Regions from separate parts of the Streptomyces sp. NPDC020362 genome, predicted to be linked through region 3. Evidence: riboswitches for the same ligand, from Rfam matches in the RefSeq annotation. Region 3 holds a riboswitch; each other region holds the start of a gene.
The links. Region 3 has a riboswitch for thiamine pyrophosphate ahead of AB0H32_RS03450 (thiamine ABC transporter substrate-binding protein). Riboswitches for the same ligand answer to the same signal wherever they lie in the genome.
Positions count from the first base shown of each region.

Region 1 (4,273 bases), on a different contig from region 3:
GCGCAGACCGAACGGCACCGGCCGCACGGCCGGCCGGCGTCTGGCTCCGGTCGGCCGTACCCCGCGGTGCCTTCACCGCACGCGCCTCAGCCGGCACCGGCAGAGAGGCCCGACTGCCCACGGCCGCGGCCCCTTCGGCTTCTGCACCATGCCCTCCTCGATCTCCGCCCGGCTGCCCCCGTGTTCGCACCGGATGTCCTGCGAGACCGGCTCTGACACGCAGCTGTGGACCTCTGTGGAGCGGCGACGGTCTGACAAGAACGCCACCCGGGACAGCTGTCGCGCCGTCCCGGGTCAGCGCCTTGCGAGCCGCGTATCAGTCGGCGATCGGCAGATACACCCGGTTTCCCGCCTCGGCGAACTCCTTCGACTTCTGGAGCATCCCCTCCGCGATCTCGTCCTGCGACGCCCCCTCGGACGCCGCGCCCCCGAACCGCTCCGTGATGCTTTGGCTGATCTTCATGCTGCAGAACTTCGGCCCGCACATGGAGCAGAAGTGGGCCGTCTTGGCGGGCTCGGCCGGCAGCGTCTCGTCGTGGAACTCCCGTGCCGTGTCGGGGTCCAGCGCGAGGTTGAACTGGTCCTCCCACCGGAACTCGAAGCGGGCGTCGGACAGCGCGTCGTCCCACTCCTGCGCACCCGGGTGCCCCTTGGCGAGGTCGGCTGCGTGGGCCGCGATCTTGTAGGTGATGACGCCGGTCTTGACGTCGTCACGGTTGGGCAGGCCCAAGTGCTCCTTGGGAGTGACGTAGCAGAGCATCGCCGTGCCCCACCAGGCGATCATCGCGGCACCGATGCCGGAGGTGATGTGGTCGTACGCCGGCGCGACGTCCGTGGTCAGCGGGCCGAGCGTATAGAACGGAGCTTCATCGCAGATCTCCTGCTGAAGGTCGATGTTCTCCTTGATCTTGTGCATCGGGACGTGACCGGGGCCCTCGATCATCGTCTGTACGTTGAAACGCTTGGCGATCTGGTTGAGTTCCCCGAGGGTGCGCAACTCCGCGAACTGCGCCGCGTCGTTGGCGTCCGCGATCGAGCCCGGCCTGAGGCCGTCGCCCAGCGAGTACGTGACGTCGTAGGCGGCGAGGATCTCGCAGAGTTCCTCGAAGTTCTCGTACAGGAACGACTCCTTGTGGTGCGCCAGGCACCAGGCCGCCATGATCGAGCCGCCGCGCGAGACGATGCCGGTCTTGCGGTTGGCGGTGAGCGGGACGTACGGCAGGCGCACGCCCGCGTGGACGGTCATGTAGTCCACGCCCTGCTCTGCCTGTTCGAGGACCGTGTCCTTGTAGATCTCCCAGGTCAGTTCCTCGGCCTTGCCGTCGACCTTCTCCAGCGCCTGGTAGAGCGGCACCGTGCCGATGGGGACGGGGGAGTTGCGCAGCACCCACTCGCGGGTGGTGTGGATGTTGCGGCCGGTGGAGAGGTCCATCACCGTGTCGGCGCCCCAGCGGGTCGCCCAGGTCATCTTCTCCACCTCCTCCTCGATGGAGGACGTCACGGCGGAGTTGCCGATGTTGGCGTTGACCTTCACCAGGAACCGCTTGCCGATGATCATCGGCTCGATCTCCGGGTGATTGACGTTGGCCGGCAGGACCGCGCGGCCCGCCGCGATCTCCTCGCGGACCACCTCGGGCGAGACGTTCTCCCGCAGGGCCACGAACTCCATCTCCGGCGTGATCTCGCCCCGGCGGGCGTAGGCGAGCTGCGTGACCGCCTCGCCGTCACGGCCGCGACGCGGCTGGCGCGGACGTCCCGGGAAGACCGCGTCCAGGTTGCGCAGCCCGCCTCGCGGCGAGGTGTGCTTGATCCCGTCGTCCTCGGGACGGACGGGACGGCCGGCGTACTCCTCGGTGTCGCCGCGGGCGATGATCCAGTTCTCCCGCAGGGGCTGCAGGCCCCTGCGGACGTCGGTGTCGACGAGTGGATCGGTGTACGGGCCCGAAGTGTCATACAGCGTGACCGACTTCCCGTTGGTGAGGTGCACCTGGCGGACCGGCACGCGCAGGTCGGGGCGGGTGCCCTCGACGTACGCCTTGTGCCAGCCGATGGACTTCCCGGCCTCCTGGGACTTCTCGTCCTGGGCGGAGGCAGGCGTGCGTGCGTCCTTGTTGGTCATGAGACCTACTCCCTACGCCGGCATTACCCGGTAACAGGTTCGGCGGTCGACGCAGCGGTTTCCGTCTGCCGATGTTTCCCGTGAAAGTTCGTTCCACGTGAAACATCGCGAATACGGAGGTCAGCGCCCTCTCAGCCCGGTGCTCCGAGCTCCCGCGTGTGCAAAGGTGCCTCCACGCTAGCGTCAATTCGGGCGCGGTGAACAGGGGGCCCCTGTCGTTCTTGCGATGATCTGGCGGTGACCACGACGGAGCAGTACCCGTACCCGCCTCCTGAGCCGCCGCGCCGGGGCGGCTCAGGAGAGGGCGGCGGACACGGCCATGACGGCCACGCGACCGGTGACGGACACGGCCAGGACACCAGGGCGGCGCACGGGCACGGACACCCGCACGCCCCGGGGCCGAGCGGCGGCCACGGCCATGGCCACTCGCACGGGCACAGCCACAGCCATGGACCCGCCACGCCTGTCTCCAAGCATCTGCGCAAGGTCATCGCGGCGATCCTGATCCCGTTCACCGCGGCGGTCGTCGTCGGCCTGGCGGTGCTCTGGCCCGGGGGAGCGCCGCCGCACGAGCGCACCGGCGTCGGCTTCGACCGCCAGACGCAGCGGGCCACGGTCGCCCAGGTGGTCGAGGTGAGCTGCAAGTCGGTGAACGCCTCGGGGGGCTCCTCGGCCGGCGACCCCTCCACCGCCGAGGGCAACTCGGCGCAGCAGGAGGCGAAGGGCACCTGCAAGAAGGCGATGGTCCGGGTCGACACCGGCAAGGACAAGGGCCGTACCTTCACCGAGATCGTGCAGCCGGACCAGTCGCGGCAGCTGCACCAGGGCGAGAAGGTCGTGGTCGCCTACGAGCCCTCGGCGCCGAAGGACCTGCAGTACTCCGTCACGGATGTGGACCGGAAGTTCCCGATGGCACTGCTGGCGGGGATCTTCGCGCTCGCCGTCGTGGTGGTGGGCCGGATGCGCGGTGTCATGGCGCTGGTCGCCCTGGCCGTGAGTTTCATGGTGCTCACGTTCTTCATCCTGCCCGCAATCCTGCAGGGCTCGAACCCGCTGCTGGTGGCCGTCGTCGGGTCGAGCGCGATCATGCTCATCGCGCTCTACATGTGCCACGGGCTGTCGGCTCGCACGTCGGTCGCGGTGCTCGGCACGCTGGTCTCCCTGCTGCTGATCGGCATTCTCGGCTCGGAGTTCATCGATTGGGCCGCGCTCACCGGCAACACGGACGACAACACCGGTCTGATCCACGGTCTGTATCCGTCGATCGACATGAGCGGTCTGCTCCTGGCCGGCGTCATCATCGGTTCGCTGGGCGTCCTGGACGATGTGACAGTGACCCAGACGTCGGCGGTCTGGGAGCTTCACGAGGCCAACCCGGCGATGGGCTGGCGCGGGTTGTACCGGGCGGGCATCCGCATCGGCCGCGACCACATCGCGTCAGTGGTCAACACCCTGGTCCTCGCCTACGCCGGTGCCGCGCTGCCGCTGCTGCTACTGTTCTCGATCGCGCAGAGCAGCGTGGGCACCGTGGCCAACAGCGAACTGGTGGCCGAGGAGATCGTGCGCACGCTGGTGGGGTCGATCGGCCTGGTGGCCTCGGTCCCGGTCACCACCGCGCTCGCCGCCCTGGTGGTCTCGGCCGACCGGCCCGGACCGGGCACGGCCCCCGCAGGGGCCCAGCTCGCCCCGGCGCGCGGCGGCAGGGGCCGGCGCCGGAAGCGGTGACCCGGACCCAACCCCGGGAACCCACAGGAGAAGCGTTCCTGCACGGTCTCAGGCGGCCATACGGAGCGCCCGGCGCCCCGTTGCCGTGGCCTCTTCAGCCTGCGCTCTGTTCCTCGGCCAGAATCCTGTCCAGGGCCTCGTCGAGATGCGCGTCGAAGTCGGCCAGCGCACCCTCCTGGCCGAGCGGCACCAGCTTGTCCGTACGGTCCAGGAAGGCCACGAGCGGCGGCGCCGAGGAGCGGAACAGGGCCTGGTCGCCCCCGACCTGAAGCCGGATCAGCACCTCGCCCAGCAGCTCGGAGTCGGCGGGTGCAATGTGCACGTCCCCCTCGCCGCACGGCCGCCCCACCCCGTCGATCAGCAGCTCACGACCGAAGGCCCAGGTCACCGGGGCGTCACCGGGCAGATGGAAGGTCAGCCGCACGGCAT
Region 1 covers NZ_JBFAET010000010.1:88,109-92,381, forward strand. Annotated here, with positions in the region: gene thiC (phosphomethylpyrimidine synthase ThiC) at 317-2,119, opposite strand; TPP riboswitch at 2,112-2,285, opposite strand; gene AB0H32_RS07210 (YibE/F family protein) at 2,357-3,844, shown strand; gene AB0H32_RS07215 (SsgA family sporulation/cell division regulator) at 3,939-4,273, opposite strand, start outside.
Region 1: linked by a shared signal. The riboswitch ahead of thiC (phosphomethylpyrimidine synthase ThiC) and the one ahead of AB0H32_RS03450 (thiamine ABC transporter substrate-binding protein) in region 3 are both predicted to bind thiamine pyrophosphate.

Region 2 (4,273 bases), on a different contig from region 3:
ATCGGCGAGCCCAGCGGCATCACCGCCGCACAGCCCACGTCCTCCAGTTTCCGGGCGAGCACGGGATCGTCGTTGGTGTACGGCAGCACCGTGAAACCGTCGTCGACCAGCGTCTCCGCCGCATCCAGCAGCTCCACCGGATCCGGCAGCAGCGTCCGCTCGTCGGCGATGACCTCCAGCTTGATCAGGTCCGTGCCCAGCGCCTCCCGGGCCAGCCGGGCGGTCAGCACGGCCTCCCCGGCGGTGAAACAGCCCGCCGTGTTCGGCAGCACCCGGATGCCCAGCTTCTCCAGCACCGACAGCACCGAGCCGTGCACCTCGGGATTGACCCGCCGCATCGCCACGGTGGTCAGCTCGGTGCCGGAGGCGACCAGCGCCCGCTCCAGGACGTCCAGGCTCGGCGCACCGCCCGTACCCATGATCAGCCGGGAGCCGAAGGGCAGGCCGCCGAGGACGAAGGGATCGTCGGCCATGGTTCAGCCTCCTTGCACTGCGGTGAGGATTTCCACGCGGTCTCCCTCGGAGAGGGAGGTGAGCGGCCACTGCGCGCGCGGGACGACGGTTTCGTTGACGGCGGCCGCGACGCCGGAGGGCGCCACGGTGAGGGTCCTGACGAGGACGTCCAGCGCGATGCCCGGGGCGACCTGCCGGTGCTCCCCGTTGACGGAGATCGTGACGGAGACGGTCATGCGGGCTGCTCCATGGGGGCGGTCCGGTCGGCGGGTGCGGCGCAGAAGCGCCCGGGAGTGAACGGACGGGCCTGCTCGGGCAGCTCCCCGCCGGTCAGCAGCTGAGCCATCACGTCCCCGGTGACCGGCGTGAGCAGCACACCGTTGCGGTAGTGCCCGGTGGCCAGCAGCAGCCCGTCCAGGCCGGACGGGCCGAGCAGCGGCGCGTTGTCGGGGGAGCCCGGGCGCAGTCCCGCCCGGGTCTCGGTCAGGGGCAGCTCGGTGATGCCCGGCACCAGCTCATGGGCGTCGCGCAGCAGCTCGTACACGCCCCCCGCGGTCACCGTGGTGTCCCAGCCCAGCTCCTCGCTGGTCGCGCCGACGACCAGCTCGCCGTTCTCCCGGGGCACCAGGTAGACATGGCTGCCGCGCACCACGGCCCGCACGGTACGGCTCAGGAACGGCGCGTACCGCGGGGGCACGGTCAGCCGCAGCACCTGACCCTTCACCGGCCGCACCGGCGGCAGCACGGCCTCGGGGACGCCCGTCAGGCGCCCGCTCAGGCTCCCGCCCGCGAGCACGACCTGCGCCGCGCCGAGCCCGGTGCCGTCCGCCGTGGTGACGCCGACGGCGCGGTCCCCTGCGATGTCGAGCCGCTCGGCCCACGACCGGTGGAACGCCACCCCGGCCCGCTCGCACGCGGCCACCAGGGCCGATGCCAGCCGCCGCGGATCGATCTGGTGGTCGCCGTCGACCCGGAGCCCGCCGCGTACCCCGGGCGCGAGCATCGGCTCCAGGCGCCGGCACTCCCGCCCGGACAGCCATTCCGACTCCAGCCCCGAGCGCTGCTGCAGATCGTGCAGCTCACGCAGATGGGCGCGGTCGTCGGCGTCCAGGGCCACGGCGAGCGTGCCGCAGCGGCGGTACCCGAGGTCGTGGCCGGTCAGCTCGGTCAGCTCGGCCGCGAAGTCCGGATAGCGGCGGGCCGATTCCAGATTGAGGGCGAGCAGCGTCTCCTCGCCGTAGTGCAGTTCGGTGACCGCGGCCAGCATCCCCGCCGCGACCCGCGCGGCCCCGCCGCCGGGCTCGGGGTCCACCACGGCCGTGGCGAGCCCGCGCTGCGCGGCACGCCAGGCCGTGACCAGGCCGATGATTCCGCCCCCGATGACGAGGACGTCGGACGTACGTGACGACATGGGCGTCCAGCCCCTCCCTTCGCCGGCATGACCCGGATCAGGTTCGTACGGTCGGAGGCCGCCAGCCTCCCTCTCAGCCCGGTGCGTCCGGGCTCCCGCGAGTGCTTGTACGGGGGCCACCCTAGCCCGCAGCGCTCGTCACCCGTAAGGGAGCCCCGGCCCGTGGCCCGCTCGCCGGGGGGACCGGTCCCGGCCCCCGGGGCGGACGGAGCCGCAGGTCGCAGCCCGGCGGCGGTGCGGCCGGCACCGCCAAGAGTGGTGTGCAACAGGTCACTGAGCACGCCCGCTGACTGACTATTTGTCAGTTGTCTATGGTGATCGGGTGAGCGAGCAGACACCACACCAGGGCACGGCACAGGGGCGGCGCGTGGTCGTCGTGGGCGCGGGCATGGCCGGGGTGCAGACCGCGGTGGCCCTGCGGGAACAGGGCCACACGGGCACCGTGACCCTGATCGGCGCCGAGCCCCACCAGCCCTACGACCGGCCGCCGCTGTCCAAGGCCGTGCTGCTCGGCACGTCCGAGGGCTCGGCCTTCGACGTCGACTTCGACTCGCTCGGCATCGAACTGCGCCTCGGCTGCGAGGTGCTGGGCGTGCGTCCCGGCGACCACGAGCTGGACACCGGGGCAGGGCCCGTGCGCTACGACGTCCTGGTCCTCGCCACCGGCGCCGAACCGATTCGGCTGCCGGGCACCGAGGGCGTGCCCGGTGTGCACCTGCTGCGCACCCTGGACGACGCCGAACGGCTTAGGCCTGTGCTCGCCCGGCAGCACGACATCGTGGTCGTCGGCGCCGGCTGGATCGGCGCCGAGTTCGCCACGGCGGCCCGGGAGGCGGGCTGTGCGGTGACGGTCGTCGAGGCCGCCGGCCGCCCGCTGGCCGGCGCGCTGCCCGCCGAGGTCGCCGCCTCCATGACCGCCTGGTACGCCGACAGCGGCGCCGAGCTGCGCACCCACGCGCGCGTGGAGCGCATCGAGCCCGGCACCGTGGTGCTCGCCGACGGCACCCGGCTGCCCGCGGGCGCCGTCGTGGTCGGCATCGGCGCGCGCCCGGCCACCGCCTGGCTGGCCGGCTCCGGCATCGAGCTGGGCGCCCACGGCGAGGTCGCGGCCGACGCCCACCTGCGCACCTCGGCCGAGGACGTGTACGCCGTCGGCGACTGCGCCTCCTTCCCCTCCGCCCGGTACGGCGCCCGGCTGCTGGTCCACCACTGGGACAACGCCCTGCAGGGGCCGCGCACGGTCGCCGCGAACATCCTGGGCGGGACCCCGACGGTCTACGACCCGGTGCCGTACTTCTGGTCCGAGCAGTTCGGCCGGTTCGTCCAGTACGCAGGGCACCATCCCGCGGCCGACCGCCTGGTGTGGCGCGGCGACCCGGCCGGCCCGGCCTGGACCGTCTGCTGGCTGCGCGAGGACCGGCTGGTGGCCCTGCTGGCCGTCGGCAGGCCGCGCGACCTGGCCCAGGGGCGGCGCCTGATCGAGGCGGGCCGCCGCATGGACGCGGACACCCTGGCCGACCCGGCCCGCCCCTTGAAGGACGCCACGGCCGACTGACGAGCGCCCCAGGGGGCAGCGCCCTGAAGGGGCGCGGGGAATTGCGTGACCAGCCACAACGGTGCCGCAGCCGCTCGGCGGCCCCGTTCCGGCCCCGATTCCGGCTCTTCCTCGCCGCGCCCGGCACCACCCGCGCAGCGCCACGTGGACCGGCCTGACTTCCGACTGTCAGTGGCGGATGGCAGGCTAGGTTCCGTGACCGAGATTGACGCAAAGATCGATGCTCTCGTCCCCGCCTGGCTCACCCTCCCCGACATCGCCGAACAGCTCGGCGTCGAGGTGACGCGTGTGCGGCAGCTGGTCAAGGAGGGCCAGCTCGTCGCCGTACGCCGAGGCGAGAACAGGGCGCTGCACGTCCCCGCCGCCTTCATCGACGGGGACAAGGTCGTCAAGGGCCTGTCCGGGACCCTGACGCTCCTGAGGGACGACGGCTTCACGGTTGAAGAGATGATCGAGTGGCTCTTCACCCCCGACCCGACCCTGCCCGGCACCCCCGCGCAGGCACTGAGCGAGAATCGCGGCACGGAGGTGAAGCGCCGCGCCCAGGCGCTCGCCGTCTGAGCCGACCCGCACCACGGGTGGCGTACCGGCCACGGTCCGTACGCCACCCCTCGCACGCCCATGGACACCGACCACGGGGGGATCCACCCATGTCCGACACCGCCCGCAGCAGGTTCGCCGGCGCCCGCCTGTACCTCTGCACGGACGCCCGCACCCGGCAGGGCGATCTCCCCGAGTTCCTGGACGCGGTCCTGGCCGGCGGTGTCGACATCGTCCAGCTGCGCGACAAGGGCATGGAGGCCGCCGAGGAGCTGGAGCACCTGAAGGTCTTCGCCGACGCCTGCGCCCGGCAC
Region 2 covers NZ_JBFAET010000158.1:11,144-15,416, reverse strand. Annotated here, with positions in the region: gene AB0H32_RS36055 (thiazole synthase) at 1-473, opposite strand, end outside; gene thiS (sulfur carrier protein ThiS) at 477-689, opposite strand; gene thiO (glycine oxidase ThiO) at 686-1,864, opposite strand; TPP riboswitch at 1,862-1,973, opposite strand; gene AB0H32_RS36040 (FAD-dependent oxidoreductase) at 2,187-3,419, shown strand; gene AB0H32_RS36035 (Rv2175c family DNA-binding protein) at 3,615-3,980, shown strand; gene thiE (thiamine phosphate synthase) at 4,070-4,273, shown strand, end outside.
Region 2: linked by a shared signal. The riboswitch ahead of thiO (glycine oxidase ThiO) and the one ahead of AB0H32_RS03450 (thiamine ABC transporter substrate-binding protein) in region 3 are both predicted to bind thiamine pyrophosphate.

Region 3 (4,273 bases):
GCGGGCCAGTGCGGCGGCGGCGAGACCTCCGATCAGCACGGCGATGGCGGTGGCGGCGAAGGCGTACTCCAGGGAGGTCCACACGGCGTGCAGCGGTGCCACGAGGAACGTGCCGCCGTCCGCGTTCGTCAGCGCCCGGTAGTAGCCGAGACCGGGCGCGTCGAGGGAGCGCCGTACGAGCACGGCGAGCGGCAGGACCAGGAGCAGGGCGATGGTGACGAGGACCGAGGCGAGCAGCACCCACTGCCCGGCCCCGCGCGGCCGGCGGGCCGTGACCGAGGCGTCCACCAGGCGCAGGGCGGTCTCCCGCCGCCGTACCGTCCAGGCGTGCACGGCGAGGATCGCGCCCACCGCGACGAACTGGACGAGGGTGAGCACGGCGGCCGTGGACAGGTCGAACACCTCGGAGGTCTGCCGGTAGATCTCCACTTCGAGGGTGGAGAAGGTGGGCCCGCCGAGGATCTGCACCACACCGAAGGAGGTGAAGGTGAACAGGAACACCATCAGTGCGGCGGCGGCCACGGCGGGCGCGAGGGCCGGCAGGGTGATCTTCCGCCAGGCCCGCAGGGACGATGCACCGAGCATCCGGGCGGCCTGTTCCTGCCGGGGGTCGAGCTGGGCCCACAGTCCGCCGACCGTGCGCACGACGACGGCGTAGTTGAAGAAGACGTGCGCCAGCAGGATCGCCCACACCGTGGTGTCCAGCCGCACGCCCCACAGCTCGTCCAGCAGTCCGCCACGCCCGACCAGCGCCAGGAAGGCGGTGCCGACGACGACGGTCGGCAGTACGAACGGGACCGTGACGACGGCCCGCAGCACCTGCTTGCCGGGGAAGTCGAGGCGGGCGAAGACATAGGCGGCGGGCAGGGCGAGCAACAGCGTGAAGGCGGTGGAGGCGAGCGCCTGCCAGGTGGTGAACCACAGCACGTGCCGGATGTCCGGCTGGGTGACGACGTCCGTCATCCGCCCGAACTGCCAGACACCGTCCACCTTGAGCCCGCGCGCGACGATCGCGGCGACGGGCCAGGCGAAGAACACGGCGAAGAACGCGACGGGCAGGGCCATGAGCCCGAGCCGCGCCGCGCTCCCGCGCCGCCTCCTGGCCGCCGCCTCGTCCGCTGCGCCGGCCGCCGCCTCGTCCGCTGGCTCGGCCCCTACTTCAGTACGAGCGACGTCCACGACTTGACCCACTGGTCACGGTTGGCGGCGATCTTGGCGGGGGCGAGGGTCTCGGGGTTCTTGGCGGCCGGCCCGTACTTGGTGAAGTCGGCGGGCACCGCGGCGCCCTTCACCACCGGGTACACGAACATGTTCAGCGGCATGTCCTGCTGGAACTCCTTGGAGAGCAGGAAGTCGATGAACGCCTTGCCGCCCTTGGTGTTCTTCGCGTTGCTCAGCAGCCCGGCGAACTCGATCTGCCGGAAGCAAGTGCCGGTCGCGACGCCGGTCGGGGCGGTGCTGGGCCGCTTCTTGGCGTAGATCACCTCGGCGGGCGGGGAGGAGGCGTACGACACCACGAGCGGCCGGTCGCCACCAGCCTTCTTGCCCTCGGACGAACCGGAGAACTCCTGGTAGTAGGCCTGCTCCCAGCCGTCGACGACCTTGACGCCGTTGGCCTCGAGCTTCTTCCAGTAGCCCTGCCAGCCTCCCCCGCTCTCGGTCCCGTACTGCGCGGCGCTGCCGAGCAGGAAGCCGAGACCGGGCGAGGAGGTGGCCGCGTTCTCGGTGACGAGGAGGTTCTTGTACTCGGGCTTGGCGAGGTCGGCGAAGGTCTGCGGCGGGGTCAGCTTGTGCTCGCTGAAGTAGGCCTTGTCGTAGTTGACGCAGATGTCGCCGTAGTCGACGGGCGTGACCCGGTGCTTGTCCCGGTCGAGCTGGTAGGCGGCACCGGCGGTCGCGAGGCCCTTCGCCGTGTACGGCTGGAAGAGACCGTTGTCCAGGGCCCGGGACAGCAGGGTGTTGTCGACGCCGAAGAAGACGTCGCCCTGCGGGTTGTCCTTGGTCAGGATCGCCTTGTTGACGGCCTGGCCGGCGTCGCCGCCCATCAGGACCCGCACCTTGTACCCGGACTGCTTCTCGAAGTCCTTGAGCACGCTCTTGGAGACCTTCCACGAGTCGTGGCTGACGAGCGTCACGGTCTTGGAGTCCGTGGCGCTCTTGGTGTCCGTCGATCCGCACGCGGACAAGGTGAGAAGGCCGAGGCCGACCGCCGCGGCCACGAGGGTCTTGGTGTGCACGTGAATGTCCTCCTGGGGGTTGGCCAGGAAGAACGCGGCCCCGCCCGGTCCTTCGGGAAGGATCCGGGCAGGGCGCAACAGCATGAGTGGAGACCGAACTTCCTACCCAGAATGACCTGGGCGAGGTTCAGAGGGTCTGCGGCCCGATTGCCGCACTCTCAGCGCTGTGGCGCTCCCCTGTCGGAATATGAAGATGTGGTTGACGTGGCCAGATTACCGCTCGGTGGCCGCCAGCTGACCGCACGCCCCGTCGATCTCCTGGCCCCGGGTGTCCCGGACGGTGACCGGCACGCCATGGGCGGCGATCGCCTCCACGAACGCCTTCTCGTCCTCGGGGCGCGAGGCGGTCCACTTCGACCCCGGCGTCGGGTTCAGCGGAATGAGGTTGACGTGCACGGGCTTGCCCCTGAGCAGCCGCCCGAGCCGGTCACCGCGCCAGGCCTGGTCGTTGATGTCCCGGATCAGGGCGTACTCGATGGACAGGCGGCGCCCGGACTTCTCGACGTACTCGAACCCGGCGTCCAGCACCTCGCGCACCTTCCACCGCGTGTTCACGGGGACGAGGGTGTCGCGCAGCTCGTCGTCGGGGGCGTGCAGGGAGATCGCCAGCCGGCACTTGAAGCCCTCGTCGGCGAACCGGTGGATGGCAGGCACCAGTCCGACGGTCGACACGGTGATGCCGCGCTGGGACAGCCCGAGGCCGTCCGGTGCGGGATCGGTGAGCGCGCGGATGGCCCCCACCACGCGCTTGTAGTTGGCGAGCGGCTCGCCCATCCCCATGAAGACGATGTTGGACAGCCGCGCCGGCCCACCGGGGACGTCGCCGTCACGCAGCGCCCGCATCCCGTCCACGATCTGATGGACGATCTCCGCGGTCGACAGATTACGGTCGAGCCCCGCCTGCCCCGTCGCGCAGAACGGGCAGTTCATCCCGCACCCGGCCTGTGAGCTGATGCACATGGTCACCCGGTCCGGGTAGCGCATCAGCACGGACTCGACGAGCGTGCCGTCGAACAGCCGCCACAGCGTCTTGCGCGTCGTGCCCTGGTCGGTCGACAGATGCCGGACGACGGACATCAGCTCCGGGAACAGCGCCTCGCGCAGCCTGTCCCGCGAGCCGGCCGGGATGTCGGTCCACTGCTCGGGGTCGTGCGCGTACCGCGCGAAGTAGTGCTGCGAGAGCTGCTTGGCACGGAACGGCTTCTCGCCGATCTCGGCCACCGCTTCCTTGCGCTCGGCAGGCGTGAGGTCGGCAAGGTGCCGCGGCGGCTTCTTGGCTCCGCGCGGGGCGACGAAAGTGAGTTCTCCGGGCTTAGGCATGGCTGTATCAGTGTCGCAGATCCAATTGGGTGACCTGCGGGAGTCGCTCGCTACGACTGTCGTTAGTAGGCGTCACCGGTCGCTGCTGAGCGGCTTCGGACGGCCCAGAGACGGCCCAGGGGCGATCACTCGTCGGCTGCCAGCCACTCGTCGAGCCGGACTCTGACCTGGCGGTTGTGCGCGTGCCAGAAGACCTCACCGCTGACGAAGGTCCCGAGGGCCGGGAGGTCCATCCCCTGCGGCATGGACGTGATCTCCGCCAGCGCTATGGCGTTCGGCACGCCATCTATATGTATGAAGATCCCGAAGGGCTGGCGACCGATGACCTCGCCGGTGATCCGGCTTCCTACGGGCAGCGTCGCGACGGTTGCCGGCCAGCTTTCCAGCACCGCGTCCGCGGCCGGCGCTTTACGGCCCGTGGGCCACGCATACTCATCCATCGCTAGATTCTGACGCCTCGGTCACCGGGGACTCAGAGGATGCGGGCACACCTCCAGCGGACTGGCCCCGCAGCTCTCCGTCACCCCCGCGACGAGCTGCCGCGGGCCGTCGCCGTCCGTGGGTGTTGCCATCAGCCGTGCCGACATTGGCGTCGGCGCCTCCTGGTGGCGGACCACCTCTTGAGGAGTTCTCTCTGCTGACCGACGAGCCGGACGTTCTGGGCCGAGCCTCGGCGTGTAGCGCGCGCAGGCGCCTCTCGGGATACGGCGGCGTGC
Region 3 covers NZ_JBFAET010000004.1:138,302-142,574, reverse strand. Annotated here, with positions in the region: gene AB0H32_RS03455 (iron ABC transporter permease) at 1-1,065, opposite strand, end outside; gene AB0H32_RS03450 (thiamine ABC transporter substrate-binding protein) at 1,155-2,237, opposite strand; TPP riboswitch at 2,319-2,426, opposite strand; gene rlmN (23S rRNA (adenine(2503)-C(2))-methyltransferase RlmN) at 2,451-3,557, opposite strand; gene AB0H32_RS03440 (hypothetical protein) at 3,683-3,997, opposite strand.